3 regions of the Extibacter sp. GGCC_0201 genome follow, and region 2 is predicted to be linked to each of the others. Evidence: riboswitches for the same ligand, from Rfam matches in the RefSeq annotation. Region 2 holds a riboswitch; each other region holds the start of a gene.
What was found. Region 2 has a riboswitch for glycine ahead of HJV72_RS00855 (APC family permease). Riboswitches for the same ligand answer to the same signal wherever they lie in the genome.
Positions count from the first base shown of each region.

Region 1 (7,605 bases), on a different contig from region 2:
TGCGTACCATATCGCACGGGAACGTCTGAATACGGGGAAGGCCGAGGATGCGGTAAAGAATGCGATGAAGAAGATCAGGGGTGCATATGCGCTCGTCGTCAGTTCTCCAAGGAAGATGATCGGAGCCAGAGACCCCTTCGGTCTGAAGCCGCTCTGCATCGGTAAGCGCGGGAATACGTATATCCTGGCATCGGAAAGCTGCGCCCTTTCTGCCGTAGGCGCGGACTTTGTGCGGGATGTCGAGCCGGGTGAGATCGTTTCATTTACAAAGCATGGCATCGAATCAGACAGGAGCATGGCAATCGATGCAGGGAAACAGGCCCGATGTATCTTTGAATATATCTACTTTGCCAGGACAGACAGTACGCTTGACGGTGTGAACGTGTATCATTCCCGGATTATAGCGGGAAGAGCGCTTGCAAAGTCTTATCCCGTAGCCGCGGACCTCGTTGTCGGGGTGCCGGACTCCGGGCTCGTAGCCGCGAAAGGCTATTCGGAAGAGTCGGGGATCCCGTACGGCATGGCCTTCCATAAGAACAGCTATGTAGGCCGTACGTTCATCAAGCCGAGCCAGAGCGAGCGGGAGTCAAGCGTGAAGATCAAGCTCAATGTCATAGAGGAAGTGGTACGGGGCAGACGGATCGTGATGGTTGACGATTCCATCGTGCGGGGTACGACGTGCGCCAATATCATCAAGATGCTGAAAAAGGCAGGCGCTCTAGAAGTCCATGTCAGAATAAGCTCCCCGCCTTTCCTGTATCCGTGTTATTTCGGAACGGATGTACCTTCCAATGAGCAGCTGATCGCCCATACGCATACGCCGGATGAGATACAGAAGATGATCGGGGCGGACTCCCTCGGCTATATGGAGATAGACAAGCTGAAAGATATGGTAGGGGACCTCGGATACTGCGATGCATGCTTTACAGGCAACTACCCGATGGAAGTGCCGGGGAAGGATGTCTCACAGGCTTTTGAATAGACTCGGAGCATATGGGGTGGATTTATGAAATTGGATGAAAGGATAAAGAATATGAGTACAGACAGATATGTAAGCCCGTTATCAGAGCGTTATGCCAGCAAAGAGATGCAGTATGTCTTTTCTCCGGACAAGAAGTTCCGGACATGGAGAAGGCTTTGGATTGCGCTGGCCGAGACGGAGAAGGATCTCGGGCTTCCGATTACGGATGAACAGATTGGAGAATTGAAGGAACACAAAGACGATATCAACTATGATGTGGCGAGAGAACGAGAGAAGGTCGTCCGGCATGATGTGATGTCGCATGTATATGCATACGGGCAGCAGTGCCCGAAGGCGAAAGGGATCATCCATCTTGGCGCCACATCGTGCTATGTCGGCGATAATACTGACATCATCATCATGGCGGAAGCGCTGGAGATCGTGAGAAAGAAGCTCCTCAACGTCATAGCGGAGCTTGCCGCATTCGCGGATGAATACAAGGCGCTTCCGACGCTTGCGTTCACACACTTCCAGCCTGCCCAGCCTACGACGGTGGGGAAGAGGGCCACGCTCTGGATGCAGGAATTTATGATGGATCTGGAAGATCTGGAGTATGTGAAGGACAGCCTGAAGCTGCTCGGCTCCAAGGGGACGACCGGGACCCAGGCGAGCTTTCTGGAGCTGTTTGAGGGAGACCAGGAGAAGATAGACAGGATAGACCCGATGATCGCAGAAAAGATGGGATTTAAAGCATGCTATCCGGTATCCGGACAGACCTACTCGCGCAAGGTGGATACAAGAGTCGTGAACGTGCTTGCAGGCATAGCCGCCAGCGCACATAAGTTCTCTAACGATATACGGCTCCTGCAGCATCTGAAAGAGGTGGAAGAGCCATTTGAAAAGACCCAGATAGGCTCTTCCGCGATGGCGTACAAGAGAAATCCGATGCGAAGCGAGAGGATTGCATCCCTGTCCCGCTATGTGATGGCGGACGCGCTGAATCCTGCCATAACATCGGCGGCGCAGTGGTTTGAACGGACGCTGGATGATTCCGCGAACAAGCGTCTCAGCGTACCGGAAGGCTTCCTGGCTGTGGACGGCATCCTGGACCTGTGCCTGAACGTCGTGGACGGCCTCGTCGTGTATCCGAAGGTGATTGAAAAGCGTCTTATGTCGGAGCTGCCCTTCATGGCCACGGAAAATATCATGATGGACGCGGTCAAGGCAGGCGGCGACAGGCAGGAACTGCATGAGAAGATCCGGGAGCTGTCCATGGAGGCAGGAAGAAATGTCAAAGAAAAAGGGCTGGATAACAATCTGCTGGAACTCATCGCGGCAGATCCGGCATTCAATCTGAGCGAAGAAGAGCTTAAGAAGACGATGGATCCGTCCAGATATACCGGACGTGCGGCGGTGCAGGTAGATGCGTTCCTTAAGGACTCGGTATCACCGCTGCTTGAAGCAAACAAAGAAGTGCTTGGCATGAGCGCAGAGATCAATGTCTAGCAGATAGAATATAAGGCGGCTGCCGGAGTGGATTCCGGCGGCTGCCTTTTTTGCAGCCTGTGCCAGGGCGTTGGCATTTTACACAAATCTTCAGATGTATGTCAACGTAAATTCAATGTGTAAATGTGAATATTGAAGAAAATTCACCAAAAATCATCATTAGTGAAGAATCCTGTTGCATTTACTTTGTTAATAATTTATCATATACTTATCGATAGGTAAGGTCTGGTTATCGGCCGTATCTATGAGAGAAGGAGGGAATTTAGAATGGATACATTAAATGACATTGTCTTGACGATTCAGCATTATCTTGCGGATTACATCCTGATTGCTGCGCTTCTGCTTGGCGGCATCTGGTTTACCGTAAGGCTTGGGTTTATCCAGGTAAGAGGATTCAAGGAAGGCATGAAAAGGACGTTCGGCGGCCTGTTCCACAAGAAGGGGGAGGCAGGAGCCGACGGCATGTCCTCATTCCAGGCACTGGCTACGGCAATCGCGGCGCAGGTAGGTACCGGCAACATAGCCGGGGCTGCTACGGCACTTGCAATCGGAGGGCCCGGAGCAATCTTCTGGATGTGGGTCGCGGCTTTTCTCGGCATGGCAACCATATTTTCAGAAGCCATCATGGCGCAGAAGTACAAATGTGTAGGTGACGACGGTGAGGTGACGGGAGGTCCCGTATATTATATCCGTGCGGCATTCAAGGGCACGTTCGGCAAAGTGCTTGCGGGCATATTTGCAGTACTGATAATCCTGGCGCTTGGCTTCATGGGCAATGCGGTACAGTCCAACTCTATCGCGGCAGCTTTCCACACGGCTTTCGGCGTTCCCCAGGCAGTGATGGGGGTCATCATCGCAGTTCTGGCTCTGGCCGTATTCATGGGCGGCATGAAGCGGATTGCCAAGGTGACAGAGACGATAGTCCCGATTATGGCTGCGCTGTATATCGTGGGGGCATTGATTGTAATCATCTATAACTATAAGAACATACCTTACGCGTTCCACGCGATTATCGTCGGCGCTTTCAGCCCGTCATCCATCGCAGGCGGCGCGGTCGGGGCAACGATCAAGCTGGCGCTCACAAAGGGTGTGGCCCGTGGCCTTTTCTCCAATGAGGCCGGTATGGGCTCTACGCCGCACGCACATGCGGTCGCCAAGGTAGACCATCCGGTGGAACAGGGATTCGTGGCAATGATCGGCGTGTTCATCGATACGTTTGTCGTCCTGAACCTGACGGCGCTTGTCATCATTACGACAAAGTCAATCCCTACGGGGAAGACAGGAGCGGAACTGAGCCAGTATGCATTTTCCACTTTGTTCGGCAAAGGAGGGGATATCTTCATCGCAGTATGCATGTTCTTCTTTGCATTCTCTACGATCGTGGGATGGTATTTCTTCGGCCAGGCGAACATCAAATACTTGTTTGGCGCCAAAGCCGTGAAAGTGTATTCCCTGCTCGTGGCTGCCTGCGTCGTACTCGGCTCTCTCGCCCAGGTTGACCTTGTGTGGAATATGGCCGACTGCTTCAATTCCATGATGGTCATCCCGAATATTCTAGGCCTGTTCGCGCTGAGCGGCATGATCAAGAAAGTGCATGACGATTATTATAAGAACTTTTTAAATAAGAAGTCAAAATAAGTTTGGAGTAAATATACATAAATTTAAATGGGATTTGTTGTGTGAAATTACCAAATCGAACTTTCTCATTTGAAAAGGTTGAAAAATTATTAACAATAAGTTAATATTAAAACAAGCAATAAGATATATTCATTGCGTCTATAAATAAAATTTAACAGCGGGTTGATTTTTTTTCAAGAGAGAGCCATGCATATGGCCGCCGAAGAGGCAAGCCGGACAGGTGAGGGTGAACACTTGTGGGGTGAAACTTTCAGGCAAAAGGACTGGGAAAAGGACCGCATTCTGAATCTTGTGTTGAAGTAAGATGATTACGCCAAAAGACAGAAAGGACGAATTGCACATCTGTGTTTATATCGTCCTTTTTTTATTCAAAATTTGATTACCATAATTATCCAGTCGAAGAGGTGGATGGGATGCAGAATGATTACATAATAATAACGAATAATCCACTTGTACCGGAGAAAATCGGCGGAACGCATAACGTGGAGTACGAAGAGATTTCTTATGAGGAAGTGCTCAGGGCGGTAAGAGACAGAATACATGAAGGGCACACGCTTTTATCACACCCTTTGTCGGGGAGTGTAAAGCCTAATGAAACACCATATAAATCAATCATGCTGTCGGCAGGAAAGGGGGAGGTAGACCCGAGGTCGGTCGTTATCATCGAGAATGCCATAGAGGCGTGCGGCAAGTTCGTGTTCAAGTCAGACAAGTATAAGCGCGAGGTATATGATGACTTCCAGATGATAGACTGGACCCTACTGGAAAGCGCGATAACATCGGCAGACGTGTGGTAATGTCTGCACAGCCGGGCAGGAAGCGTCCGGCCAGGTATGCGGGAGGTTGTAACAAGCGAAAGCTTCAACAAATAACAACATTTAACTTAAGGAGGGAACAATACGTGAAATTAGAAATGGGACACATATACATCAAGGATATTCAGTTCGCGGCAGAATCCAAGATTGAAGACGGAATCCTTTATGTATCAGAAGAGGCTGTAAAGGCAGTAGCTCTCGAGGACGAGAAGATCAAGAGCGTATCATTCGACATTGCAAAGCCAGGTGAGAGCGTGAGGATCACCCCTGTGAAGGATGTCATCGAGCCACGTGTTAAAGTAGAAGGAAGAGGGGGAATCTTCCCGGGCGTCATCTCTAAGGTAGATACGGTAGGAAGCGGCAAGACTTATGCGTTAAAAGGCATGGCGGTCGTTACGGCCGGCAAGATAGTAGGCTTCCAGGAAGGCATCATCGACATGACAGGCCCTGGCGCGGACTATACGCCATTTTCAAAGACGCTCAACCTCGTTATGGTATGTGAACCGGTAGACGGTATCAAACAGCACGACTATGAGAAGGCAGTAAGGTTTGCAGGCTTCCGGGTTGCGGTATATATCGGGGAACTTGCACGGAACCTTACACCGGACGAGACGAAAGTGTATGAGACATGCACGATCAAAGAAGGCATGGAAAAATATCCGGACCTTCCGAGAGTCGCATACGTACAGATGCTTCAGAGCCAGGGGCTTCTGCACGATACATATGTGTACGGCGTAGACGCGAAGAAAGTGCTTCCGACTGTCCTGAATCCGACGGAGATCATGGACGGCGCTATCGTATCCGGCAACTGCGTATCCGCATGCGACAAGAACCCGACCTATGTGCACCTGAACAATCCGGTCGTACATGATATGTTTGAAGAGCACGGCAAGACAATCAACTTCGTATGCCAGATCATCACAAATGAAAACGTATACCTTGCAGACAAGCAGCGTTCCTCAGACTGGACCGCAAAGCTTTGCAAGATGTTAGACCTTGACGGTGTCATCGTATCCCAGGAAGGATTCGGAAACCCGGATACGGACTTGATCATGAACTGCAAGAAGATCGAGGCAGAGGGTGTCAAGACGGTTATCATCACAGACGAATATGCCGGACGTGACGGAAGATCCCAGTCTCTTGCAGATGCAGACGCGGCAGCAGACGCAGTGGTGACAGGCGGAAACGCGAACCAGGTTATTATCCTGCCTAAGTTGGACAAAGTTATCGGAACTCTTGACTATGTGACCAAGATTGCCGGAGCCAGCGAAGAGACGCTTCGCGAGGACGGTTCCCTGGAAGTGGAGCTTCAGGTTCTGACAGGTGCGACAAACGAAACTGGTTTCAACAAACTGAGCGCGAGATAATAAGGGAGGATACAGTAAATGAGCAAAATTAAAGTTGTACATTACATCAACCAGTTCTTCGCTAACATCGGCGGGGAAGAAAAAGCGGATTATCCGGCGGAGCTTCGCGTAGGTGAAGTGGTAGGACCGGGTATGGCATTTAACATGAATTTTAAAGATGAGGCTGAGATTATCGCCACGATCGTGTGCGGCGACTCCTACTTTAACGAGAACCTTGAGAAAGCAAAGGCAGATGTCCTTGCGATGGTAAAAGAGCAGGCTCCTGACGTGTTCATCGCAGGCCCGGCATTCAATGCGGGACGTTATGGCGTTGCGTGCGGTACGATAGCAGCAGCGGTCCAGGAAGAGCTTGGCATACCGGCCATCACAGGCATGTATGTGGAGAATCCGGGTGCCGATATGTTCAAGAACCAGGTATATATGGTTGCCACGAAGAACAGCGCGGCCGGCATGAGAGGCGCGGTAGCGAAGATGGCTCCTTTAGCTCTTAAGCTTGCCAAAGGAGAAGCAATCGGCGCGTCCTGCCAGGAAGGCTATATGCCGAACGGTGTGCGCGTGAACTTCTTCGAGGAAGAAAGAGGATCAAAGAGAGCGGTAAAGATGCTGCTTCAGAAATTGGCTGACAAGCCGTTTACTACGGAATACCCGATGCCGGACTTCGACAGGGTGGATCCAAACCCGGCGGTCAAAGACCTAGCACATGCCAAGATCGCCCTTGTCACATCAGGCGGTATCGTACCGAAAGGGAATCCGGACCATATCGAGAGCTCCAGTGCGTCACATTACGGTGAATACGACATCGCAGGCGTCATGGATCTGACGGAAGAGACGTATGAGACGGCCCACGGCGGATACGATCCGGTATACGCGAATGAAGATTCGGACCGCGTGCTTCCGGTAGATGTGCTTCGTGACATGGAAAAAGAAGGAAAGATCGGTGAGCTCCATCATCTGTTCTATACGACGACCGGTAACGGAACTGCAGTTGCGTCCTCCAAGGCATTTGCAGCTGAGTTCTCGAAGAAGCTGCTGGCTGACGGAGTAGATGCCGTAATCCTCACCTCTACATGAGGCACCTGTACTCGTTGCGGTGCAACGATGGTGAAAGAGGTCGAGAGAGCGGGCATCCCGGTTGTGCATATATGTACAGTCACTCCGATATCGATGACGGTTGGCGCGAACAGGATCGTACCGGCTATCGCAATTCCTCATCCGCTCGGCAATCCGGCTCTGGATGCTGCCGAGGAGAAGGAGCTTCGCCGCCACATTGTTGAAAAAGCGCTTGACGCTCTTACGACAGAAGTTGACGGTCAGACGA
Region 1 covers NZ_JABFCH010000015.1:78,487-86,091, reverse strand. Annotated here, with positions in the region: gene purF (amidophosphoribosyltransferase) at 1-982, shown strand, start outside; gene purB (adenylosuccinate lyase) at 1,034-2,467, shown strand; gene HJV72_RS11440 (alanine/glycine:cation symporter family protein) at 2,735-4,105, shown strand; glycine riboswitch at 4,270-4,381, shown strand; gene HJV72_RS11435 (GrdX family protein) at 4,519-4,902, shown strand; gene HJV72_RS11430 (glycine/sarcosine/betaine reductase component B subunit) at 5,007-6,287, shown strand; gene grdB (glycine reductase complex selenoprotein B) at 6,306-7,605, shown strand, end outside.
Region 1: it holds a riboswitch for glycine, as region 2 does, so the genes downstream of both, HJV72_RS11435 (GrdX family protein) here and HJV72_RS00855 (APC family permease) in region 2, are expected to answer to the same signal.

Region 2 (7,605 bases):
GATCAATTCGGGCATGGCGCCGCTCAAGCCATATTTTACAGGGCAGGAGATTCCGCCGAGAAAAAGAGTCACCACATGTCAGAAGTGTATCCGTACCGGCGATATAGAGAATGTAGGCAAGACCGCCAGACACGGAACATTTTTCGAGATGCTTGGAAACTTCTCGTTCGGTGATTATTTCAAAAAGGAGTCTATCCGATGGACATGGGAGTTCCTCACAGAAGTGGTCGGGCTTGAACCGGACAGGCTGTATCCGTCCGTCTACCTGGACGATGATGAGGCATGGGAAATCTGGAATAAAGATATAGGAATCACACCGGAGCGGATCTTCCGTTTTGGAAAAGAAGACAACTTCTGGGAGCACGGTTCCGGGCCGTGTGGACCGTGTTCGGAGGTGTACTATGACCGGGGGCCTGAATATGGCTGCGGCAGTCCGGATTGTACGGTGGGATGTGAATGTGACCGTTATATGGAGATATGGAACAATGTATTTACCCAGTTCGACAATGACGGCAACAATAATTATACCGAGCTGGAGCAGAAGAATATCGATACCGGCATGGGTCTGGAGCGTCTGGCCTGTGTCGTACAGGGCGTAGACTCCATGTTCGATATCGATACAATCAAAGCGCTGAGAGACCATGTCTGCCGCATCACGAAGACGGAATACGGGCAGGACGATGAGACGGATGTGTCTCTGCGTGTTATCACGGATCATGTACGTTCCGTGACCTTTATGATTTCAGACGGAATCATGCCGTCCAATGAAGGAAGAGGATATGTGCTGCGCCGTCTGCTGCGCCGTGCATGCCGCCATGGAAGGCTGCTTGGTGTGGAAGGAGAATTTCTCGTTGAGCTCGCACAGACAGTTATCGATGGTTCCAAAGACGGATATCCGGAACTGGAAGAGAAGAAAGACTTTATCTTCAAGGTGATTGCCAAAGAAGAGGAACAGTTCAATAAGACGATAGACCAGGGGCTGACCATCCTTGCCGAGATGGAGGCCGAGATGGATAAAAAGGGTGAAAAGACACTGACCGGCAGCCATGCCTTCAAGCTGTATGATACGTATGGATTCCCGCTGGATCTTACAAAGGAGATTCTGGAAGAAAAGGGGCTGTCTGTCGATGAAGACGGCTTCAGGGCATCGATGGAAGTGCAGCGTAGGACAGCGAGAGAGGCAAGAGAAGTGACAAACTATATGGGGGCGGATGCAACAGTGTATGAGTCCATCGACCCAGGTGTCTCTTCGGAGTTTGTCGGCTATGACAATCTGTCGTATACGTCCGGCGTGACCGTTCTCACGACAGAGACGGAAGTGGTAGACGCATTGTCTGACGGAGAGAGGGGAACTGTATTTACAGAGAAGACACCTTTCTATGCCACGAGCGGCGGACAGGAAGCCGATAAAGGTTATATACGGACTGCAGACGGGGAGTTCCGTGTTGAGGATGTGGTAAAGCTGCTCGGCGGAAAAATAGGGCATGTCGGCTATGTGGAAAAGGGAATGATTAAAACGGGCGATACGGTTACACTTGAGGTCGATAAGGAAGTCAGGGCATTGTCTGCAAGAAACCACAGCGCGACACATCTGCTCCATAAGGCGCTTCGTACGGTTCTTGGAACGCATGTAGAGCAGGCAGGCTCTTCTGTAAATGCAGAGCGGCTCCGTTTTGACTTCACCCATTTCTCCGCATTGTCAAAAGAAGAATTGAAACAGGTAGAAGATATTGTCAACAGTCAGATAATGGCCGCGCTTTCAGTCAAAGTGCAGAACCTGCCGATTGAAGAGGCAAGGAAGACAGGTGCTGCGGCACTCTTCGGGGAGAAATACGGTGACATTGTCCGTGTCGTAAGCATGGGAGACTTTTCTGTAGAGTTCTGTGGTGGAACACATGTGGAGAATACCGGTGTCATCACCGCATTCAAAATCATTTCTGAGACAGGGGTTGCAGCGGGCGTACGAAGGATTGAGGCATTGACATCCAAGGGGCTGCTGAACTACTATGATGAACTGGAGAGAAGACTTGTGGAGGCGGCAAAGCTTGTCAAGGCCGCACCGGATAAGCTGGCGGAGAAGATTACACATCTCCAGGCGGAAAATAAAACGCTTCACAGCGAAGTGGAAAGTCTTAAGAGCAGATTGGCCCAGGATGCCATGGGAGATGTGATGAATCAGGTTGTAGAAGTGAACGGAGTGAAGCTCCTTGCGACAAAAGTAGAAGGGGTGGATATGAACGGGCTCCGCGACCTGGGTGACCAGCTGAAAGAGAAGCTTGGAGACGGGGTGATAGTGATAGCATCCGCCAGTGGTGGAAAGGTGAATCTCATGGCCACCGCGACAAAAGGAGCCATAGACAAAGGGGCCCATGCAGGCAATCTCATCAAGGCAATCGCAGGACTCGTAGGCGGAGGCGGAGGCGGTCGCCCGAATATGGCGCAGGCCGGAGGCAAGAATCCGGACGGCATCGATGATGCCATTGCCAAAGCAGGTGAAGTGCTAGAAGGGCAGTTATCATAAATTACAGACTTCATTGTCAGAAGATTAACGTCATAAAAATAACTATGGTTGACAAATTTACATGGGACACATATACTAAGAAAAGAATAAAGCCAAGTGAAACGGCGAGGAAGATTTCTGTCTGATTCTCAGCAGAAAACCGATGAAGCAATTGGAGAGGCACCTAATCTTTCCAAGAAACTTTCAGGTTCAGGTACCCGCCGCGGATGGAACTCTGGAAAGAGCCTTTAAAGGCCACCGTAGAAGTAAAGCTTTCAGGTAAAAATACAGAGGGTATAGGATACGCTATAAGTATGCCTATACCCTCTTTTGTATTGTCTGAATAGTTTGGAAATCTTCATAGGGGTCAGACCCCTGTGGACAAAGGGGTCTGACCCCTATGAAAATTTAAGGAGAATGATTATGGAGCAGAAAAAGGAATTGAAGAGGAACTTGGGTGTGGCGACTGCCATGGCTTTGGTTGTTGGCTGTGTTATCGGGTCCGGCGTGTTCTTTAAGCCGCAGGCGATTTATACTGCTACAGGAGGAGCGCCGGGGCTTGGCATGATTGCCTGGGTCATTACGGGGCTTGCGAGCATTGCAGCTGCCCTTACCTTTGCGGAAGTGGCTATCATGATACCGAAGACAGGAGGCATGGTGGCGTATCTGGAAGAGATTTATAATCCGGTTGTCGGCTTTCTGGCGGGATGGGTGCAGACGATACTATTCTATCCGGCCATGATATCGGCACTTGCGGTCGTATGTGCCCAGCAGGCAGGGCTTTTTATCGGGGAGGGCTTTACGGTTCCGCTTGCGATAGGTATCATCATCCTGATTATATTCTTGAACAATCTTGGTTCCAAAGTCGGCGGGAGCATACAGGTCATTTTTACGGTATGTAAATTGATTCCACTCGTTCTGCTGATGGTCTTTGGATTTGTAAAGGGCAGTGGTGCCAACCCGATTTTCAGCCCCATGGTAGGAGACGGACTGAGTCCGGCAGTGGTACTTGGACAGCTGATGGTTGCCATATTATTTGCCTTTGAGGGCTGGACCGGTGTCGGCGCGATTGCCGGAGAGATGAAGAATCCGAGTAGAGACCTTCCGATTGCGATTGTCGGAGGAGTATCTGTAATCATGGGCGTATACTTTATCATCAACATCGCGTACCTGTGGGTGCTTCCCGCAAGCGAACTGGCGTCCCTTACGGCGCCTGCGTCAGCGGTGGCGCTGAAGGTATTCGGAGACATCGGCGGGAAGATCATATCGGTCGGCATCATGATATCCGTATTCGGCGCCTGCAACGGTTTTGTCCTGTCTGGATCCAGGGTGGCGTATTCCCTGGCGGCGGAAGGCAATTTCCCATTCAGCAGAAATCTTGCAAGGCTGAACAACGCACAGGTTCCTACGAATTCCATCATCCTTGTCGGGGGGATCGGCTGTATCTATGCTATCAGCGGGCAGTTCAACCTGCTCACGGACCTTGCGGTATTCTCAAGCTGGACGTTCTACACCTTGACCTTCATCGGCGTAATGAAGCTCAGAAAGGACCGCCCGGATGCGGTGAGGACCTACAAGGTCCCGCTATATCCAGTCGTACCGATTATCGCGGTTGTCAGCGGAGTGTACGTCATCGTCAACCAGCTGTTCATGTCAGGCCTGCAGTCTACGGTACTTTCGGTGGGCAGTATCATCATCATGCTGGTGGGACTTCCGGTATATACGGTAGTCAAGAAAAAGAAAGATCAGAAAAAAACTACAGCAAATACTGAAAAAATATTGACGTAGTAGAAATATGTGATATAATCTTATGTAGTGCAATAAATATACCCGAACAGTCGTATGGTGCACAATATAGGACTGGAGGGAGGTTAGGTGTGAGTCTATGTCAAATGTAATCGTTAAAGAAAACGAGACGTTAGATAGCGCTTTACGCAGATTCAAAAGAAACTGCGCCAAAGCTGGCATTCAGCAGGAAATTCGTAAAAGAGAACATTACGAAAAGCCAAGTGTAAGACGTAAGAAAAAGTCTGAAGCTGCTAGAAAACGTAAGTATAACTAATATGTGCAGATAAATAGAGTGTTGGGGTACAACACTCTATTTTTACGTTGATGGAACATGTCGGCAGAATACTCAGGAAGAACGAAGAGGTGGTAAAGATGTGGTGGAACAAAGTGATATTCGGCTGGAGTGCGTATCATGTCGTGCTGTGGTTCCTCGTGTACAGTATACTCGGATGGTTTGTAGAATCGGTCTATATGTCATTGTGCAACCGTAAGATTACTAACCGCGGATTTGCAAGATGCCCGGTCTGCCCTATCTATGGCGTCGGTGCGCTGACCGTCTTTTTCATGCTGCAGCCATACAGCGAGCATCCGGTGAAGTTGTTTTTCATGGGAATGCTGCTTGCAACATCCATAGAATTTATAACAGCAGGTATCATGAACAAGATATTCGGCGAGATATGGTGGGATTACCGCAGGAAACCATTTAATTATAAAGGAATCATATGTCTGGAAAGTTCTATCGCCTGGGGGTTCTACACGCTTGCGTTATTTGCGTTCCTCCAGAATATGATAGTCGGGATTGTGGATGTAATCCCTGTCATGATAGGAAAAATAGGCGGAACTGTCGTTATTGTCGTCTATGCGACAGATTTCTTCATCACCTTATACCGGGAGAAGAAAGAAGATATACCTGACCGTGTGTGGCAGGTAAAAGATAAGCTGATGGACAAGCTGTCTAAAGAATGATATGTACAATTTCCCAGCCCGCGCAAAAGTTTTAGAAACAGTTGTTGACGAGGACCCGGGGAAGGTTTATACTGTAAATGTCACAGACGAGGACGTCGTATTTTATATACGGCGTCCTTTTTTCATTGCAGGATCTGTGAATAAGGTAGACGGCAAAAAGTCAGGCAGTAGAGAAAGTGAGGAGATTAGTATGAGACTTAAGGATACGGGACTTACGGCCAGAGAGCTGAAAGCGCTGACAGACAAGTACATGGTGGAGACTTATCCAAGATATGATTTTGTCGCAGAGCGGGCAGAAGGGATGTACCTCTATGACGAGAAAGGGAATGCTTACCTTGACTTTTACGGAGGAGTGGCAGTCAACAGCGCCGGCAACAGAAACGAGAAGGTCATACAGGCAATCAAGGAGCAGGCGGACGATATCGTACATACGTTTAACTATCCGTATACGGTGCCCCAGGCGCTGCTTGCCAGGAAGATATGCGACGCGATAGGAATGGATAAGATATTTTACCAGAATTCGGGTACGGAAGCGAATGAGTGTATGATCAAGATGGCAAGAAAATACGGTACGGACAGATATGGTAAGAACCGTTATCATATCATCACCGCAAAAAATGGATTCCACGGGAGGACGTATGGGGCCATGTCGGCGACCGGACAGCCCGGCAGTGCCATACAGCAGGGGTTCATGCCTGTGGTACCTGGTTTTACCTACGCAGAATTCAACAATCTGGACGATTTTGCATCTAAGGTGACTCCAGACACGATAGCTGTCATGATAGAGCCTGTACAGGGAGAAGGAGGCGTGTATCCTGCGACACAGGAATTCATGACCGGGCTTAGGAAGCTCTGCGACGACCATGAGATGCTTCTGCTGTTCGATGAGGTGCAGACAGGCTGGGGACGCACAGGGACAGTGATGGCATATATGGGGTATGGTGTCAGGCCGGATGCAGTGTCCATGGCAAAGGCCATGGGAGGCGGCATGCCTATCGGAGCATGCTGCGCACGGAAGGAAGTAGCGGAGGCGCTCGGTGCAGGAAGCCATGGGTCCACTTATGGGGGAAATGCGCTCGCATGCGCAGCCGCGCTGGCGTCCACATCGGAGATTCTGGATAAGGACCTGAGCGCAAATGCGGAAAAGGTAGGAAAATACCTGCAGAAGAAGCTTGCAGCCCTGCCGCATGTAATAGAAACGAGGGGGCGGGGACTGCTGACAGGGTGTGAATACGATATTCCGATTGCCGGAGAAGTAAAACGTGCAGCCCTGAAAAGAAGGGCATTGATTACAGCTATCGGTGACAGTGTCAACAGGATGATTCCGCCGTTGACAGCCACAAAGAGGGACGTGGATAAACTCATGGGCATTATGAGTGAAGCCATTGAAGAGGTGGCAGGAGGACAGACGGCCAAAGCGGGTTAAGCAGCTAGATGACATGCCCTCTGTCCTCTGTAATTTCAATATCTGGAAGCAGTTCAAAATAGAAGTCCTGAAATTCTTTTGCAAGTGCCTGATTGATAAGATTTTGCACAATCTTAAAGCGGGAGATGGATATCTCGTCCCGGTCAAATGTAATATATACGCTAATCCACAGTTTTCTGCCTGTCCGGACGATATCAAAGTACAGCCTGTCATATCCGTACGCGTCCAGAATCGGTGTGATAATCGCCTTGATGCGGCAGACTGTCTCTTCCTCGGGGGGAAGCAGGAACAAGTCTCTGAGCCCTGTTATGACAGTGCGGACAGGCACAGGGAGCATGAAGAGGGAAAGTACGACTGCTATGATTTGATCCAGATAAGGGGTGAACGCTGCAAAGGAGTCTGAGGTGATAACCGCAGGCAGGAAGAAGGCAACTGTCATTCCGAGCGAAGCAGCCGCATCGATTTTCCATTCCTGAATCTCCATGCTGACAATCGGAGAAGAAAGCCTGGCATTCATACGGCGCAGCAGGACGATGACAGCGACGCTCAGGACTGAGGCAAACAGTTCAAAATATGCAATAGTGGAAAAGCTGACATGTCGTCCCCCGTGCAGCATAATCTGTATATTGTTGACAATCAGGCCTACGGTTACCGAGGCCATGATGGTGCCCTTTACAGCCATGAACAAAGACTCTATCTGCATATAGCCGAATGGCCTCTTTTCACTTGACGGCTTATAAAGCAGCGGTACGAGGAACAGAGAGAAGAATATCATAAGCAGCTCGACGCCGTCATAAAGCGCGTCAAGAAGAACCGCCTGTGAACTTGTGTACACAGCCATGATGAACTCCAGTATGACAAAGACGGTTCCGCCGGCCAGTGAGATTTTCAACGCTGATTTTTCATGTTTCTGCCTGTGCAGATT
Region 2 covers NZ_JABFCH010000001.1:182,196-189,800, forward strand. Annotated here, with positions in the region: gene alaS (alanine--tRNA ligase) at 1-2,521, shown strand, start outside; glycine riboswitch at 2,726-2,801, shown strand; gene HJV72_RS00855 (APC family permease) at 2,924-4,288, shown strand; gene rpsU (30S ribosomal protein S21) at 4,386-4,562, shown strand; gene HJV72_RS00865 (putative ABC transporter permease) at 4,661-5,254, shown strand; gene HJV72_RS00870 (aspartate aminotransferase family protein) at 5,445-6,680, shown strand; gene HJV72_RS00875 (cation diffusion facilitator family transporter) at 6,685-7,605, opposite strand, start outside; gene HJV72_RS00880 (Maf family protein) at 7,604-7,605, opposite strand, start outside.

Region 3 (7,605 bases), on a different contig from region 2:
CCACCTCATCGAGCCGTGACACCGGCGTAGTAACCGGCGCGTCGTGCAGACGCTGCACGTCTTCTTCTGCCTCATGATACAGCTTACGGAATACCTCTATCGCCCTGTCCAGCGTCTCTTTCGATTCTGTCTCGGTAGGCTCCGCCATCAGTGCCTCTTTTACAATAAGCGGGAAGTACATGGTAGGCGGATGAATGCCGTTGTCAAGAAGTCCCTTGGCGATATCTGTCGCGGCTGCTCCGGTCTTCTTTTTCAAGTCCTCCAGGCTCATGACAAATTCGTGCATACACACTTCGTCATAGGCCATCGTATACAAGTCTTTTAACTGGTGCATCATGTAGTTCGCGTTCAATACCGCATTCTGGCTTGCCTCCCGGACTCCATCCCTTCCAAGTGTGAGCATATAAGCCAGGGCCCGTACGACGACGAGGAAATTCCCGTAGAAGCTCTTCATCTCACCGATGCTCTGCTCCGGCCTGATAAAGGACAGCCGCTCTTTTCCGTCCACGAGTACGGAAGGAAGGAACGGGACGAGAAATTCCTTACAGCCTACCGGACCGCTTCCCGGCCCTCCTCCACCGTGAGGTGTGGAAAATGTCTTGTGCAGATTCAGATGGATGACGTCAAAGCCCATATCTCCCGGCCTTACTATACCCATCACCGCATTCAGGTTGGCTCCGTCATAATAGTTCAGGCCGCCGCAGCTATGGATAATCTCTGTAATCTCCAGTATATTCTTGTCGAACAGGCCTACCGTATTCGGATTGGTCAGCATCAGACCCGCTATGTCGTCTCCTGCCGCCTCCTTAAGCTTCGCAATATCCACGCATCCGTCCGGGCCGGAGGGCACGCTCACGACAGAATAGCCGGCCATAGTGGCGCTTGCCGGATTCGTGCCATGTGCCGAATCGGGAACGATAATCTTCGTTCGCTTCTTATCTCCTCTGCTTTCATGGTATGCCTTGATCAGCAGAAGGCCTGTAAATTCTCCGTGCGACCCTGCCGCAGGCTGCATCGTCATGCGGTCCATCCTCGTAATCTCACAGAGGTACTCCTCCGCAGTCCGGATGACTTCAAGACATCCCTGTACCGTTTGTTCCGGCTGCAGCGGATGAACCTCTGTAAAGCCGGGAAGTTCGGCCATGTCATTGTTGATTTTCGGGTTGTACTTCATCGTACAGGAGCCAAGGGGATAGAATCCATCGTTGACTCCGTGGGATTTCTTCGCCAGCTCCGTGTAATGCCTGCTCAAATCATTTTCCGACATCTCCGGCAGATGCAGCGCCATCTTCCGCCTGTCTTTTTCTGCAGGTTCCACTACCGGCACGTCACATGCCGGAAGCAGATCCATGCCTCTGCCCGGTCTGCTTTTTTCAAATATAAGCATCTACTGCACCTCCTTCAAAATACGGACCACCCTGTCGATCTCTTCTTTTGTGTTCATCTCCGTACAGCACCAGAGTATCTTTCCGTCCGCAAGTGGATAACCTCCGAGAATCCCTTCCTTTTCCAATGCTTCCAGTGCTCTTTGCGCCGGCACGTCTGAGCCCGTGACAAATTCATGGAAGAACTCTGCCTTGTTCAGAGTCTTATAACCGATCGCGTCAAGCTCTGCTGCCATATAATGTGCCTTAGACATGCACTGCCGCGCAGCCTTCTGTATGCCCTCCTGTCCCATCGCCGCCAGATATACGCCCACTCCGAGTGCACAGAGTGCCTGGTTGGAACAGATGTTGCTGGACGCCTTCTCCCGCCGGATATGCTGCTCTCTCGCCTGAAGCGTCAATACATACCCTGTATTCCCATTAGAATCTTTCGTCTCGCCAACGATGCGGCCTGGAAGCTTCCTTGTCATCCCTTCTACGCAAGTCATAAAGCCAAGATACGGTCCGCCAAACCCAAGCATAAGCCCAAGCGGCTGCCCTTCTCCGACTGCCACATCGGCACCGTACTCCCTCGGCGTCTTCAGGACGCCAAGCGATATAGGATTCACACCCATGACATATCTGGCACCCGCGCTGTGGGCAATCTCGCCTGCCTTTGCAGCATCTTCCAGATTGCCGTAATAATTCGGATGCTGGATATAGACGCAGGCTGTCTGCGCGTCAATATGCTCTTCCAGCCAGGACAGGTCTGTTACGCCGTCTGCCTCCGGTATCACTTCCAGCTCCATCTCGTTGCCGAAGCAATAGGTCCTGACCGTCTCCAGTACATACGGCGGCGCCGCTGCCGACACAAATGCTTTCTTCCGCTTCCGTTCCCGGCACATGGCAACCCCTTCCGCAGCGGCTGACGCTCCGTCATAGACCGAAGCGTTGGAGGCGTCCATACCGGTCAGGTCACAGATCATCGTCTGATATTCGTAAATCGACTGGAGAATTCCCTGGCTGATCTCGGCCTGGTACGGTGTGTAGGCCGTCATCAGGTTCTCTTTTGAAGTGACGCTTTTCACGATGGCCGGTATAAAATGGCGGTATGCACCGGCCCCTCTGAAAATGCTAGGAAATACCGTGTTTTTTGCAGCCATCTGCTGCATCCTTCTTCGGACCTCCAATTCGGACATGCCTTCGGGCAGATCCAGGGTGCCCTTTACTTTTACTTCATCCGGAATGTGGATGAATAAATCCTCCATAGAAGAAAAGCCAATTTCATTCAGCATGGCTTTCTGCTCTTCTCTGGTGTTTGGAACGTATGAGCCCATAGGAACACCTCCTTACTCTTTCTCGCTCTCGACTAATGCTTCATACTCTTTTGCTGATAATAATTCTTCCTTTTCAGACACGTCCTTCACTTTTACGAACCATGCCTCGTAAGGTGATTCGTTGATACGTTCCGGGGCGTCCAGCAGTTCTTCATTGACCTCGCTCACAACGCCAGATACCGGCGCGTATACATCTGAGACTGCCTTGACAGATTCCACGTCTGCAAAAGGCTCTCCCACCGTTATCTCATCCCCCTCCTCCGGGAGGTTGACAAATACAAGGTCGCCAAGCTCAGACTGTGCATAGTCTGTCAGGCCTATCACGAACACTCCGTCTTCTTCTTTTACCCATTCATGTGATTTGGAATACAATACTCCTTGCTCTAATTTCATAACTATCCATTCCTTTCTTTTTCTATCTTTCCTGTCATCCGTCTACTTGTTTCTTTTATAAAAGGGAAGTGCCGTAATCTCTGCTTCAACCATACGGCCCCGCACTTCTGCCGCTACCTTTGTGCCCGGTTCCGTATATTCTGCCTCGAGAAGCGCCATGGCAACGGGATAGCCAAGATATGGACAGTGCGTGCCGGACGTCGTATGTCCGATTACGGTATCGCCCACATATACATCCTGATGCTCCCGGATGATTCCCCGTCCGGTCACTTTAAGCCCTACACGCTTTCTCTTTGGCTCTCCTAGCTTCTCCATGGCTTTCTTGCCGATAAAGTCCTCCTTGGCCATCTTGACTGCGAATGTAAGCCCCGTCTCAAGCGGCGTCACCTCTTCGTCCATCTCATGTCCGTAGAGCGGCATGGCCGCTTCCATGCGCAGCGTGTCCCTGGCCCCCAGTCCGCAAGGAATCAGTCCGTCTTCCTTTCCGGTTTCCAGCAGAAGATTCCACATCTGCTCTGCTTTCCCACTGTCCAGATACAATTCCACTCCATCTTCTCCTGTATATCCCGTCTTTGATATGATGCAGGGAATCCCGCCCGCCTCCGCCTCGAACACCGCATGGTAATACTTCTGCGGAATGCACGCTTCCTCCGTAATCCTGCGGAGGATATCCATGGCCCTTGGCCCCTGGAGCGCAAGCTGCGCATACCGTTCGGAGACATCGGTGAACGTAACCTCGCCCGACTGGTGTGCCACCATCCATTCATAATCCTTATCTTTGTTTGCGGCATTGACTACGATAAAGTAACGTTCCTCTCCTTCTTTGTAGACAATCAGGTCGTCTACGGTCCCGCCATTCTCATTGCACATCGGACTGTACCTCGCCTGCCCGATTGCCATCCCTTCAAAGTTGTTCGTAAGCAGCATCTGCAGATTGGAAAGTGCATCCCTGCCCTCACACCGTATCTCTCCCATGTGGGAGACATCGAACAGCCCTGCCTGCGTCCGCACTGCCATGTGCTCTTTCATCACCCCGGTGCCATACTGCACGGGAAGTATGTATCCGGCAAACGGGACCATCTTCCCGCCTGCCTGCACATGCGCTTCGTAAAGCGGCGTCTTTCGCTCCATATCCCTACCTCCTTCATAGTCTGTATCGATTGACTTTTACAAGTTCATACCGGCGATGGAACGCTCGACTTCTGCCCCCGATGATGCAAAAAGGGGCAAATATAAATATCACACTGATATCCATACTCACCCCTGTCATCCAGAGTATCGTCCGAACTTAATTCCTTTGCCTGAGAGTTTCGGTCATCCCTTTCCCCTTCGGCGCTATCACACAGATAGACTCTCTTAAATCCATCACCCGATATATGAAACTACTTTGATTATAACGGGCTTTAAATTATCTGTCAATAATTGTTTTTTTATTAACATTTCGCTCAATTGATTTATATTTCACATAATTGTCTATATGTTATCAATCAGTCTGTCTGCGCCATCCGCTGCGTCAGCCCCGTCTTCTCCATCCTTTTATAGACAATCGCAGGTACGGAGATACAGATACATGCAAGCACGGAGATCATAACCGCATACAGAACCCACGGATAGGTAAATGTAAAGTATGCAAGCCTGGCCTTCATATAGATGCATACAAGACCAAGTATGCCGCTTCCTGCCGTAAGCATAAGCCCTGCCGTCAGAAGACAGTAATACAGGCCTTCTGCCATGAGCATCCGTTTAAGCTGCCTGTGCGTCATCCCCATACCTTCCAGCAGTGCCAGCTCTTTCTGTCTCGACCATATGCCTGTCACCATCACATTCAGGTAATTCATCAGTCCGGCGAATATCAGTATCATGCCGAGCACACCCAGTATCAGCCGGCTCCCCTGCATATATCTCTGGGCCTCTAAGAGCAGGCCCGACTTGCTGAGGATCAAGAGCCCCGCCTCTTCTCCCCGTCTGATGTTCTCCCTGCCTGCTATCTGCTGAATCGCTTCTCCTGCGGCGTGCTCCTTGCCTTTCTCCACGCTCAGCTCCAGAAAGAAGGTCTTTTTTGTAATCCCAAGCTTTTCAAATCCTTCCTCACTGATGACAAAATAGTCGATGCGGGGGCCGTGCCACGTCCGCTTAAGTTCCGGGAACCCTTCCGCTTTCGTGTCCATATAGCCGCACAGCGTCATCGGCTCAGACTTTTCTGTCTTAACCTCTCCCATCTCTTCCAGCTCCTGCACGGAGGCATCCATCCGCCTGTCACGTTCTTCTTTGGACCATAACCTGGAAAATACGACAGGTTCCCCGACACTTTCCACGGCCTGCTTTTCCTTGGCCGGTGAGAGGATATGGTCGTGCAGGTACAGTACGCCGGTGCCATCTTCCAGACTCTCCATATCGGCCGCCGCGCCGCTCTCCCTGGCATATTCCTTCAGTTCTTCTATCTCTTTCCTGTCCAGAATCTGTATCGTACAGCTTCCCGCCGCTTCGATAAGGTCTATGACCGTGCCGATGCTGTCATCATAATTCTCATCTGTCTCCGCCTCTTTGTCCCTCACCAGCGGGCGGACGCCTTTTTTCGTATACCTCGGATACATGTATCCGCCGATAGCCGCGTATGATTTCTTCTTATCCACCCCGTCCACGGCCAGCAGCTGTTCTGTTACTTCCTCGCTTAACGGCGAGAACGTATCATAATCGTTGTCTGTCAGAAGGGCAAAGTTATCCCCTTCCGTCTCCAATGGGTCCTCCTGGGGGTTCCTGCCTTTATATTCTTCTCCATATCCCTGCGACTTTCCCCATGGACCGAATGCGCCGGATATGAGGAAGTCCGGCCTGCTTTCTATCGCATGGCTGTAATCGGTCCCCGCTGCAATTACGGCGGCTCCCAGAGCCACCTCAAGCCCGAGGAACAAGGATAGTACCGTACGCAGGAATCTGCCGCGGTGGCGGAACAGGTTCTGCCACGCCATGTGGCACACCTCCCGTTCCGGCGACCTCCTTCTCCTGCCAGCCGTGCCTGTCTTTGGCTGCCGCCTTGTCTTCTTCTGCCCTGTTCCGGTATAGTGCAGCGCCTCTACGCAAGAGCGGCTGACTGCACGGCAGATCGTCTCTGCCGCAGCACCTATAGCCACAATGCCGGTGAAGATAACGGCAAGGGCAACCAGCTCAGGGTGAAGCACCTTCAGCCCTGCCGCCCCTCCGTACCGGAACAGGTACTGTCTGCCGAGTATCCGGGGAATCACGGTTGACAGAATCACTATGGATAAGATTACGCCCGTGGGAATCCCCATACATAAGATACGCCATATCTGCCCGAAGTAGATGCGGCGGACCTGCTTTTCTGTCGTGCCGATCGTATTCAGAAGGCCGATCTGCCGGATATCCTTTGCCATGGATATGTGCATGACGTTATGTATGAGGAAAAAGATGCTTGCTAGCACGAGCGCTGCTCCGGCTGCCGCAAGACCGTATCCTCCCATAAACCGGTTCACAGCAGCATAGTTGTACGTATTGCCCCCTGTAAACCTCTGAGACGTGCTGTCCATCTTGATGTCTTCATAGAGTCTTTCTTCCGTCCTCCGCCCATCCATGCTGTCTTTCTGCCGGATAAGAAGGGAATCTGGCTTTCCGATACTGCCGCCCCACTCCTTCAGCTTTTCTTCTGATATGTATCCCTTTGCCATATGTGAGGACGGTTCCACATAATCTTCGTACCAGCCGCACAGGGTAAATGTCTCCTCTTCTGTCCGAAACAGCCCTATCTCTACCGTAAGCCGGACTTTCATCCCCTTCTTGGGCTCACGGATGCCGAGATGTTCCAGTGCCCGAAGCGGCAGCATAAGATCTTGCCTGCCCTTCGGATAGCCCCCGCTTATACCTGTATATGCAGGCCGTTCCATCACTTCCCAAGCCGTCTTGTCCAGACATGTCATCTCACAGAGAGGGGTGCTGTCCGGTTCTTCATATGCATATCCGGGGGTACTGCTTCTCCCCACTTCCTTTATGTAGCTTAAGCTCTTTGTCTTTTCATACTGTCCCTTCGTCGGATCTTCCAGATATGTGGCAGCCGCCGTACCGTCCTGCCGCACCGACTTCAGGTATTCTGCCTGGATCTTTCCGCGGGAGACGCCGAACACCATGCAGAGCGTCACGATTCCGAGCACTACCGCGCCGAATAGGATCCGGTTCCTGCCTCTGCCTGCCTTCCCGATCTTCCTTGACAGCATACGTATGACCTGGCTATTTGTATTGGGAACATGACCGCTGCTTCGTCTCATGGCTGTTCCTCCTGTCCCCATATCTTTCCGTCTTCGATACGGACGATCCGGTCCGCCATCTGGGCCACTTCTTCTTCATGGGTGACGATAATGAGTGTCTGGTGGAACTGCCTGGCACATGTCTGAAAGAGTCCGATGACTTCCATGCTTGTCCTGGAATCCAGATTGCCGGTCGGCTCATCAGCCAGGATGATTGCAGGCTTGACGGAGAGCGCCCTCGCGATTGCCGCCCTC
Region 3 covers NZ_JABFCH010000007.1:35,558-43,162, forward strand. Annotated here, with positions in the region: gene gcvPB (aminomethyl-transferring glycine dehydrogenase subunit GcvPB) at 1-1,387, opposite strand, end outside; gene gcvPA (aminomethyl-transferring glycine dehydrogenase subunit GcvPA) at 1,388-2,701, opposite strand; gene gcvH (glycine cleavage system protein GcvH) at 2,714-3,094, opposite strand; gene gcvT (glycine cleavage system aminomethyltransferase GcvT) at 3,137-4,225, opposite strand; glycine riboswitch at 4,374-4,463, opposite strand; gene HJV72_RS06475 (ABC transporter permease) at 4,582-7,371, opposite strand; gene HJV72_RS06480 (ABC transporter ATP-binding protein) at 7,368-7,605, opposite strand, start outside.
Region 3: it holds a riboswitch for glycine, as region 2 does, so the genes downstream of both, gcvT (glycine cleavage system aminomethyltransferase GcvT) here and HJV72_RS00855 (APC family permease) in region 2, are expected to answer to the same signal.